DNA from 3 places in the Ercella succinigenes genome. Region 2 is predicted to be linked to each of the others. Evidence: predicted binding sites of a transcription regulator. Region 2 holds the regulator's gene; each other region holds the start of a gene.
What was found. The regulator LexA, encoded in region 2, represses DNA repair genes until DNA is damaged. The targets are predictions, from matches to a motif close to CNAACANNTGTTNG.

Region 1 (3,291 bases), on a different contig from region 2:
AAAAAAGCCGATGATATCAGCATAGAAAATGTTTTGCGTCAATCAATAGAATTGATTGCCAGATTCCCGGTGCTTGCTTCTTATGGTTATATGGCAAAAAGACATTATGTTGATAATCAAAGTCTGTTTTTACATTCGCCGCAGCCGCATTATAATACTGCCCAGAATATCCTTCATATGATCAGACCTGATGGTCAGTTTACCGATCTGGAAGCACGTATCCTTGATCTTGCCCTGGTGCTGCATGCTGAACATGGTGGTGGAAACAATTCAACATTTGTAACCAAAGCCGTAACATCATCAGGCTCGGATACCTATTCCGTTATCGCTGCTGCCATTGGTTCGCTCAAAGGACCTCAGCATGGTGGTGCAAGTGGTAAAGCCTATGATATGATGCAGGAACTGAAACAAGAGGTAAAAAATTGGCGTAATGAAATGGAAATTGCAGACTATCTGACAAAAATACTCAAAAAAGAGGCTTATGATAGAAGTGGTCTGATATACGGTATAGGTCACGCTGTTTATACATTATCTGACCCCCGTACCAAACTGCTGCGTGATTATGCCAGAGCTCTTGCATATGAGTCAGGTAAGGAAGAGGAATATGAACTTTATACCTCTACCGAGCGTCTGGCTCCTGAAGTATTCCGCAATGTTAAGAAGAGTGACAAAATTGTATGCGCGAATGTCGATTTCTATTCAGGATTTATTTACAATATGCTGGGAATACCACCAGAGCTCTATACTCCTATCTTTGCTGTAGCACGTATTGCAGGTTGGAGTGCACATAGAATAGAAGAATTAGTAAGTGGTGGCAGAATAATGCGTCCTGCTTATAAATGTGTACAGAAACGTCGCAATTATATAGGTATTAACGAGCGCTGATTCTATTGTCTTAATCAGAATGAGAATAGATTTGATTTTAAAGCAGGGATATGTCTTGATTAACGAAAGACATATCCCGCTTTGTTGTCGGCTTCAGCCAGTTGAGCGTCACTTTTGCATATCTGCAAATAAAAAAGAACTGTCAGCCGGTTATAATAAACCAATTTTGACAGTTCTTTTACAACTGGTGACCCTAAGGGGAATCGAACCCCTGTTTCCGCCGTGAGAGGGCGGCGTCTTGACCGCTTGACCATAGGGCCGTATATACAGCGTCGTTGATTATAACATAGCTTTTTACTTGCGGCAATACCAAAAATTCTCTATCTGCAAAAAATGATTGTGTCAAGTTATGTCAGCTTTGCAAATCTTTTGCAAAGATGTGACTGCAGATACGAAAAAAAGACTTGGATATGATAGAATAAATTGCTAGAATATAAAGCGTACATATGTTTGTTATTATGGATTTTGATATTATAGAAGAAGGTTAAAGAAAATGAGTTCAGTTATACATATACAGGGTGCGAGAGAGCATAATCTAAAAAATATTAATCTGGATATACCAAGAGATAAACTGGTTGTTCTGACCGGTCTTTCCGGTTCAGGCAAATCATCTCTGGCTTTTGATACTATATATGCCGAGGGACAGAGGCGTTATGTTGAATCGCTTTCTTCATATGCCAGGCAATTTCTCGGACAAATGGAGAAACCGGATGTTGATCATATAGAGGGTCTTTCACCTGCTATATCTATAGATCAGAAAACAACAAGCAAAAACCCAAGATCAACAGTTGGCACTGTCACAGAGATTTACGATTATCTTCGTTTGCTTTATGCCAGAGTGGGAACGCCTCATTGCCCTGAATGCGGGCGTGTTATTGAGCGTCAGACAATAGATCAGATGATTGAGAATATAGAAAAATATCCTGAAGGAAGCAGGCTTATTCTCATGGCTCCTGTTGTAAGAGGGAGAAAGGGTGAGCATGTAAAATTATTGGAGGGATTTCGCAAATCCGGTTATGTGCGTGTAAGAATAGACGGTATAATATATGAGCTTGAAGAAGATATTGTTCTTGAGAAGAATGTCAAACATACAATAGATGTAGTAATAGACCGTCTGATTTTGCGTCAGGGAATCAGAAGCCGTCTGGCAGACTCTCTGGAGACAGCTCTGCATCTTGCCGATGGGTTGGCTCTGGTTTTGGTTCAGGTTGAGACCAGCGAAGGTCACGATGAGGATGAGCTTCTTTTTTCCCAGCACTTTTCTTGCCCGGACTGCAATATTAGTTTGGAAGAAATAACTCCCCGTATGTTTTCTTTTAATAATCCCTACGGAGCATGTCCTGAATGTGCCGGTCTTGGTCAGATGTCGCATATAGATCCTGAACTGGTTGTTTTTGACGGTAAATTGTCTCTTAATGAAGGCGCAATCAGAGCAGGCGGCTGGAATTTCTCTGATCGCGGCAGCTGGGCTCGTGGGTTTATAGAATCTCTGGCTGCAAGATATAAATTCTCTCTTGATCAACCTTTTGTTAAGCTGCCAAAAAAAATCAGAGATATTATATTATTTGGTAATCAGGGAGAGGTACTGGAAGTTGACACGACAAATAGCAAATACTCACATGGTATCTACCGTAGTGATTGGATTGGTGTAGTTAATAGTCTGGAAAAAAGATACAGAGAAACAAGTTCGGATGATATGAAAGTGCATTATGAGCAGTTTATGTCGATTACACCTTGTCCTCTTTGCCATGGTTCCAGATTAAAAAAAGAAAGTCTGGCGGTAAAAATTGGCGGCTTGAATATATCAGAGATGACAGCTTTGCCCATAAGAGAGGGAAGAGATTTTCTTCATAGGCTAGATCTTACAAAAAGACAGATGCAGATTGCGGATCAGATTGTCAGAGAGCTTAATGCTCGCTTGAATTTCCTGATAGATGTAGGACTTGATTATATGACTTTGGCAAGAGCTTCGGCTACTTTGTCAGGAGGAGAGGCACAAAGGATAAGATTGGCAACACAAATCGGATCAGGTCTTATGGGCGTTCTATATATTTTGGACGAACCGAGTATAGGATTGCATCAGAGAGATAATGCCAGATTGCTGGCAACATTGAGACGCTTGCGTGATCTTGGCAATACGGTTCTGGTAGTAGAACATGATGAAGAAACGATGATGGAAGCCGATCATATCGTAGATATGGGCCCTGGGGCAGGCGAACATGGCGGATACGTAGTTGCTGAGGGTACGGCCCAAGAAATCATGTCTGAACCAAGATCTATTACCGGGCAATACCTTGCCGGCAAAAAGAAAATAGATATTCCTTTAATCAGGCGTAAAATGGATCAGCGATGGCTGGAAATTACAGGCGCAAGTGAGAACAACTTAAAGAATATAGATGTAAAAAT
Region 2 (3,291 bases):
TCTATCATTTTCTGTTAATATGTCAACCTCTAATCAAATTTGATTTTGAATTGATAGGCGCTCATTTATTGTCGATACAAATCTTTTTACGCCTTGATCGATATTATCTATCAACAAGGCTTGATCATCAAAATCTGGTTTAGGTGTCAATGTGCACTCAATTATAGCATCTGGATTATTAATATCATGGAATAGATCTGCATCACCTGAAATATTACTGCTAATTATAGATGCGTAACTTTTGGCAATATCCCTGTTCCGAGCAGAAAGCCATACTTCAAAGGTTCCCTTTTCATGCAAGTAGACAATAGCAATTTTTAAACCTTTATCTTTTAATGGTTTTGTGTTTAAAGAAAAATAGGACATATCCATATAGCCTTGATATATACTGCTTACATCGTATTGTGGGTGTTTTTTGATAAACTCAGTTCTTAATTTCCCTAAAAATTCTAAAATTGCTTTATACGCAATTTGTATTTCGCTTTGTTGTAAATTATTAGTATACTTCTCAATCAGCTCGTTCAGAGTCTTCATGCTTCGCCTCCATATTATAAAGACGGAATGTTATCTAGGGTTCTTCATCTGTAGCTTCATCTGTAACATTATATGTGACATCGTCAATTACAATAACTAATGATGTTTCTGATGTGGTTTCATCCGAGTCCTCGTCTAATGTGTCTCTTGCAGGTTGTGTTAAATCTGAAACACTATCTATGCCGACGATCTTTCGATCTTTCTGAGTTCAGAAAGATCTTTGAACGGATTGTGCATAATAAACATCAGTATTAAGATCAGCGCTGCTATAATTAAAAACAGAAATTTTCTCAATAATCTTTGTTGTCTTTCCGCCTGTCTTTTACGATCGATTTTGGCAACTGTGGTGTAACCTTTTAATCTATAAACTCTTTCTCTGCTTACTCTTCGGATTTTTTGCGAATTTTTGCTGCGATATCCAGAAATAAAATCTTTGACATTGTTAGGCAGCTCAGAAAAAAAACGACCGATATTACGGCCAAGTCTGGCTAACAGCACTTTTATCTTATCTACATTGGAAAGCTGAGGTTTTCCAGGTCTATAATTATCAGGACGATGATTGATCATATGGATCCTTTCACAGACAGAATATCTAACGAGATTATAGCTTATTTCTCTGTTTTTTTCATCTATCTGTGTCAAAAATATCAAATGTCCATACGAATTATATACAATAGTTGCTTTTTTCAACCTCTATACCGAACAAAAGTTTGACAAACAAGGGGGCATTTGCTAGTATTTGAGTAGTTGTATTAAAAGATTTAGCTGGAGGTTTTTATGTCTACTTATCATTTTACCAGAGCAAATGTCGATCAGACAGTAGATAGAGTATATAATTTTATAGTAGATTATATTAACGATAATGGTTATCCGCCTGCTGTTAGAGATATTTGTGCAGGAGTGGGTATAAAATCAACCTCCACTATACACAGTCATTTGAAAAGACTGCAGCAGTCTGGGAGAATTGAATATTCTTCTGGTAAAAGACGTGCAATTACTATCCCTGACAATGAACAATCAAGAGTAAAACAAATGCCTTTGCTTGGTCAGGTTACTGCCGGGGCTCCAATTCTTGCTCATGAAAATATAGAAAGAACACTTCCCTTTCCAGCTGATTATTTTTCTGACCGTGATGAAGTTTTTGCCTTGAAAGTTCGCGGAGACAGTATGATTGAAGCTGCTATTCTCGATGGAGATATAGTTATTGTGAGGAAACAGAATACCGCCAATAATGGCGATATTATAGTGGCTTTAGTTGGAGATGAGGCTACAGTAAAGACTTTGGTAAATAAGGACGGTAAAATAGTTCTTATGCCGCAAAATCCAGCCTATAACCCCATACCTTTCGATCGTCCTGATTGCAGAATATTAGGAAAAGTCTGTGGCATATTCAGGACAGATATTTAGATCATTTGTTTCTGCGATTATATCGTGTTTGTAAGATTCATTGAAAATATAATTAACCTCCGATAATGGATTGATTGCTACAGCTGCGCTTTTATATACAAGATGCTGTCTGGCATTTTCTTGCATAATTATAGAAGTGCTGTCAAATCCTATAATCTGTCCCTTTTTTGAAGAATTATCCAGTAATTGTACTACCACTGTAATTTTCTCTCGACGACAATAGTTTAAGAATACATCTTGTAGTTTAATTTCTCTGTTATTTCTTGATTGATTATTGGGTCTGTACATTTCAACAAACCTCCTTTAATTTATTAATCACAGATTAGTATAATTAAACAATCCTAAGAATCGTATATTCTGGAAGATAGGTTTATTTTCACTTTGAATAACACTCTTTATCAGAGGTTTGTTTTTTGTTAAAGAGTGAATATAATGCTGGAATCAGAGTCAATGTCAGAGTCAAGCATAAAACCATACCAATAATGGTTACAAGACCGAAACTTGAAAGACCAGGATGATTTATGAAATATAAGCTGCCAAAACCTATTAATGTTGTTATTGTGGTCATGACAACTGCCTTGCCTGTATGAGCCAGTATATGTGGCAAATCTTTATCTTCAGTATTTTTTATCCTATGAAGCAAGTGAACACCACTGTCAATTCCTATTCCTACCAATATCGGGAAAGCAACTATACTAAATATATTAAGATCATCCCCAAGAATTATTGGTGCGATACCTAATGTCATGTATATCATCAAAACAAGTGGTATTAACAGCGTTATTGCATCTCTAACTCTTTTGAACATAATAAGTAGAATAACAAATAAGGCTCCCAGGCAAAAAAGACTAATTCTTACAATATCATTTTTGGCATATTCTGTAACTTCATTCATGATTGCAGGCAGACCTACAGGTGTTCTTCCTGATGTCTCATATATAGCATCAGTTATATTTTTGTAGTTTTCATTGTCCCAGATATTTACATCTGGAATAACTTCAATACTAAGTTTTCCTTGCTTACCTACATAATTTGTCCTTATATCTTTGGGCAATTTATCATAAGTGAGTTTTTCTTCGTCCAAAAAAAGTTTTTCAATATCTATTTCACCGAAAGCCCCGATATTTTCTTTGCTTTCAGTAGTCATAATTTCTGTTATTGTTTTTTTCATCAATTCATAGCCTTCTACGGATTCATCAATTCCTTTTTCCGCAAGTGTTTCAATTAAGCCATTCAAAGCATAAACCATTTGTGCTTTAGAATCAGCTTCATTTTCTTGAGGCTTTTGTCTAAGTGCATTATTAAATTTTTGCAGAACAGAAATTTTATAATCCTGATCTTCGGGCATAT
Region 3 (3,291 bases), on a different contig from region 2:
AGCTGCTGATGCGGGGTTAATTCTTGCAGACAGATTTTTATGAAAAGTGTTGACTATATCGGGCTCCGGCTCTGTGAATATGGTTTCTGTCAGGAGTGGGCAATCATTACCTGTCACAAATTCATCAGGTTTTTTGTTGTTGCGAAAGCACCAGGCAATTGCCGAAAGCATGGCATCAAAATTATTTTCAATTCGCAAAATCATATTGAAGCTCCTCGATAGATATTTGTCTGGCACTTTGCCTTTGCTTTCCTGCTTTATCAGATAAAAGATATCTCAGCTGAGACGCTTCCGGCAAAAATGGAGCTATATATTTGCCACTGCATGTAATAAACCAGGAAGCTCTTTTTAGAACGATTCCCATTCTTTTGAGATTTTCAGGTTGGAGATTGTGATATCTTCTGGCAGCAATTATTCTGCGTGCAGAAATAACTCCTATGCCCGGTACACGTAACAAAAGCTCAAAATCAGCTTTATTTATTTCAACCGGAAATTTATCGAGATTATGTAATGCCCAATGGCATTTGGGATCTATTTCGAGATCAAGATCTGGACTTTGTGGTGAAACAAGTTCATCAGCTTTGAAACGATAAAACCTCATCAGCCAATCGGCTTGATATAGTCTGTGTTCGCGCAGTAAAGGCGGTGCCTGTGTAATTGCCGGTAGAAGAGGGTTTGAGTTAACAGGCATGTATGCCGAGTAATAAACTCTTTTTAGTTGATACTGATCATACATTTTTTGCGACATTTTCAATATATGTAAATCCTTTTCAGGACTGGCACCGACTATAATCTGAGTGCTTTGTCCTGCTGGTGAAAAAGGTCGTGTTTTTTTCTCCCTGACAGTGAGTGAATTATATTCTGCAACACCATCTCGCAAAATAAGCATAGGCTTTGAAATTGCTGCGGCATTTTTTTCCGGGGCAAGCATTTTGAGACCTTGAGGTGTGCATTGCTCAATATTCACACTTACTCTATCAGCCAGAATTCCCAGATTTTTTATCAATTCACTGGAAGATCCCGGAATAGCTTTGGCATGTATATATCCTTGGAAATTATGTTCTCTCCTCAGCAAATGCAGAACCTCTATCATCTGTTCCATTGTCAGATCGGGACTTTTCCATACACCGGAACTAAGGAATAATCCCTCTATCATGTTGCGACGGTAAAACTGCATTGTTAAATCTGCAAGCTCCGCCGGTTTAAACATGGCTCTTTTATGATCATTTGATTTTCTGTTTATACAATAGAGACAATCATATTCGCAATAATTAGTTAGAAGAACTTTAAGTAATGAAACACATCTGCCGTCTTCGGTCCAGCTATGACATATCCCTGAAGCATAAGTTGAACCTATTCCGCTGCCATTGTTGGAACGGTCACTCCCACTGCTTGAGCAAGATACATCGTAACGAGCGGATTCGCCTAAAATATTAAGCTTTTCTGATGTGTTCATAAAAAAACTCCTATATCTGCTTTGTCAAAAGGAACATAAGTTCTTTATAATGATATTAGCGTGAAAATCGGAAAAAGTCAAACTTATGTTCGGGGCAGATTAACTATTATCTAATCGTGAGTGAATATAAGTATAAAAATTACTGTTTTAGGACTATAATCAGCACAAAGCTTATTAGAGGTTGCTCTTAAGCTCAAAAAGTGATAATTTGAAAAGTAGCAAAAATTTATTTTTGGAGGCTAAGCATGAAAAATCAATGCCTTTCGGTATTAGTAGAAAATCGTGCCGGAGTACTAACCAGAGTACTAACCAGAGTAACTAATATGTTTTCCAGAAGAGGATATAATATTGAAAGTCTGGCGGTAGGTACAACACAAAATGAGTCTATTTCCAGGATAACCGTTACATTAAAGGGTGATCAGGAACTGGTTGATAAAATTACTAAACAACTACATAAACTACCTGATGTTCTAATGGTCAGGCATCTTACACCTGAAGATCATTTTTCAAGAGAACTTGTTTTTATAAAGGTTAAGGCAAAGGCACAGAACAGAGCTGAAGTTATGCAGGTTGTTGACATTTTCAGAGGACATATAATCGATGTTTCTCCTGACACACTTACTATTGAACTTAGTGGCGGTGAAGACAAAATAGAAGCTTTACGCAATATGCTTGAGCCTTATGATATTCTGGAAATGGTCAGAACAGGTACAATTGCTATCGAAAGAGGCTTGCAGGCAATGAATGTTGATAGCCTTTGATGTATAATAGGCAAAGAAAAATAAATAAGGTTTATGACCATATATATTTGTAGGAGGATAAAATGAAAAAGATTTACAAGGAAAATGAATGCCGTACCAATGCACTTGATGGTAAAACCGTTGCTATTATAGGCTATGGGAGCCAGGGACATGCACATGCTCTTAATCTGCATGAAAGTGGATTTAATGTTATTGTTGGACTTTATGAAGGCAGCCCATCATGGAAAAAAGCTGAAGCTGCAGGATTAAGTGTCGCTACAGCTGCAGACGCAGCAGCCAAAGCAGATGTGATCATGATATTGATCAATGATGAAAAACAACCAGAGCTTTATGAGAAAAGCATACTCCCGAATCTTAAACCTGGCAAAGCTATAGCTTTTGCACATGGTTTTAATATTCATTTTGGTAGAATAATACCTCCCGCCGATATAGATGTATTTATGGTTGCTCCTAAAGGTCCTGGTCATACTGTCAGAAGCCAGTATCAGGCAGGTCGCGGTGTGCCTGGCCTTTTTGCTATTTATCAGGACGCTACAGGTAAAGCTCGTGATATAGCTTTTGACTATGGCTTTGGTATAGGTGCCGCCAGAGCAGGTATGCTGGAAACTACTTTCCGTGAAGAAACAGAAACTGATCTTTTTGGTGAACAAGCTGTTTTATGCGGTGGTGTTTCAGAATTGATGAAGGTTGGTTTTGAAGTTCTGGTTGAAGCAGGATATGATCCTGAAAATGCTTACTATGAATGTGTGCATGAGATGAAGTTAATTGTTGACATGATTGCACAGGGTGGTTTATCGCTGATGCGTTATTCTGTAAGTGACACTGCAGAATATGGTGATTATTCGATCGGTCGCAGAATTATTACAGATGAAACAAAGAAAGAAATGAAAAAAGTTTTGCAGGAAATTCAGGAAGGTGTTTTTGCACGTAACTGGATATTGGAAAATCAGGCAGGAAGACCTAATTTTATGTCTCGCCGCCGTATTGAGTCAGAGCATCAGGTAGAACAGGTTGGTCGTGAACTCAGAGCAATGATGAGCTGGAATAATGAAATAGAAGTATAATTTGCTTTTG

Region 1: a site for LexA is predicted at 1,325-1,338, ahead of uvrA (excinuclease ABC subunit UvrA). Genes of this name have one in related genera too.
Region 3: a site for LexA is predicted at 1,535-1,548, ahead of AC0KSB_RS13405 (putative DNA modification/repair radical SAM protein). Genes of this name have one in related genera too.

What each region holds. Positions count from the first base shown of each region.
Region 1 is NZ_CDHP01000042.1:116,729-120,019, forward strand. Features, by position in the region: gene AC0KSB_RS10420 (citrate/2-methylcitrate synthase) at 1-885, shown strand, start outside; tRNA gene AC0KSB_RS10425 (tRNA-Glu) at 1,071-1,145, opposite strand; gene uvrA (excinuclease ABC subunit UvrA) at 1,379-3,291, shown strand, end outside.
Region 2 is NZ_CDHP01000065.1:22,415-25,705, reverse strand. Features, by position in the region: gene AC0KSB_RS13875 (DUF7000 family protein) at 34-534, opposite strand; gene AC0KSB_RS13870 (hypothetical protein) at 712-1,101, opposite strand; gene lexA (transcriptional repressor LexA) at 1,312-1,941, shown strand; gene AC0KSB_RS13860 (RNA chaperone Hfq) at 1,903-2,229, opposite strand; gene AC0KSB_RS13855 (efflux RND transporter permease subunit) at 2,318-3,291, opposite strand, start outside.
Region 3 is NZ_CDHP01000063.1:27,076-30,366, reverse strand. Features, by position in the region: gene AC0KSB_RS13410 (TIGR03915 family putative DNA repair protein) at 1-204, opposite strand, end outside; gene AC0KSB_RS13405 (putative DNA modification/repair radical SAM protein) at 188-1,456, opposite strand; gene ilvN (acetolactate synthase small subunit) at 1,702-2,217, shown strand; gene ilvC (ketol-acid reductoisomerase) at 2,280-3,281, shown strand.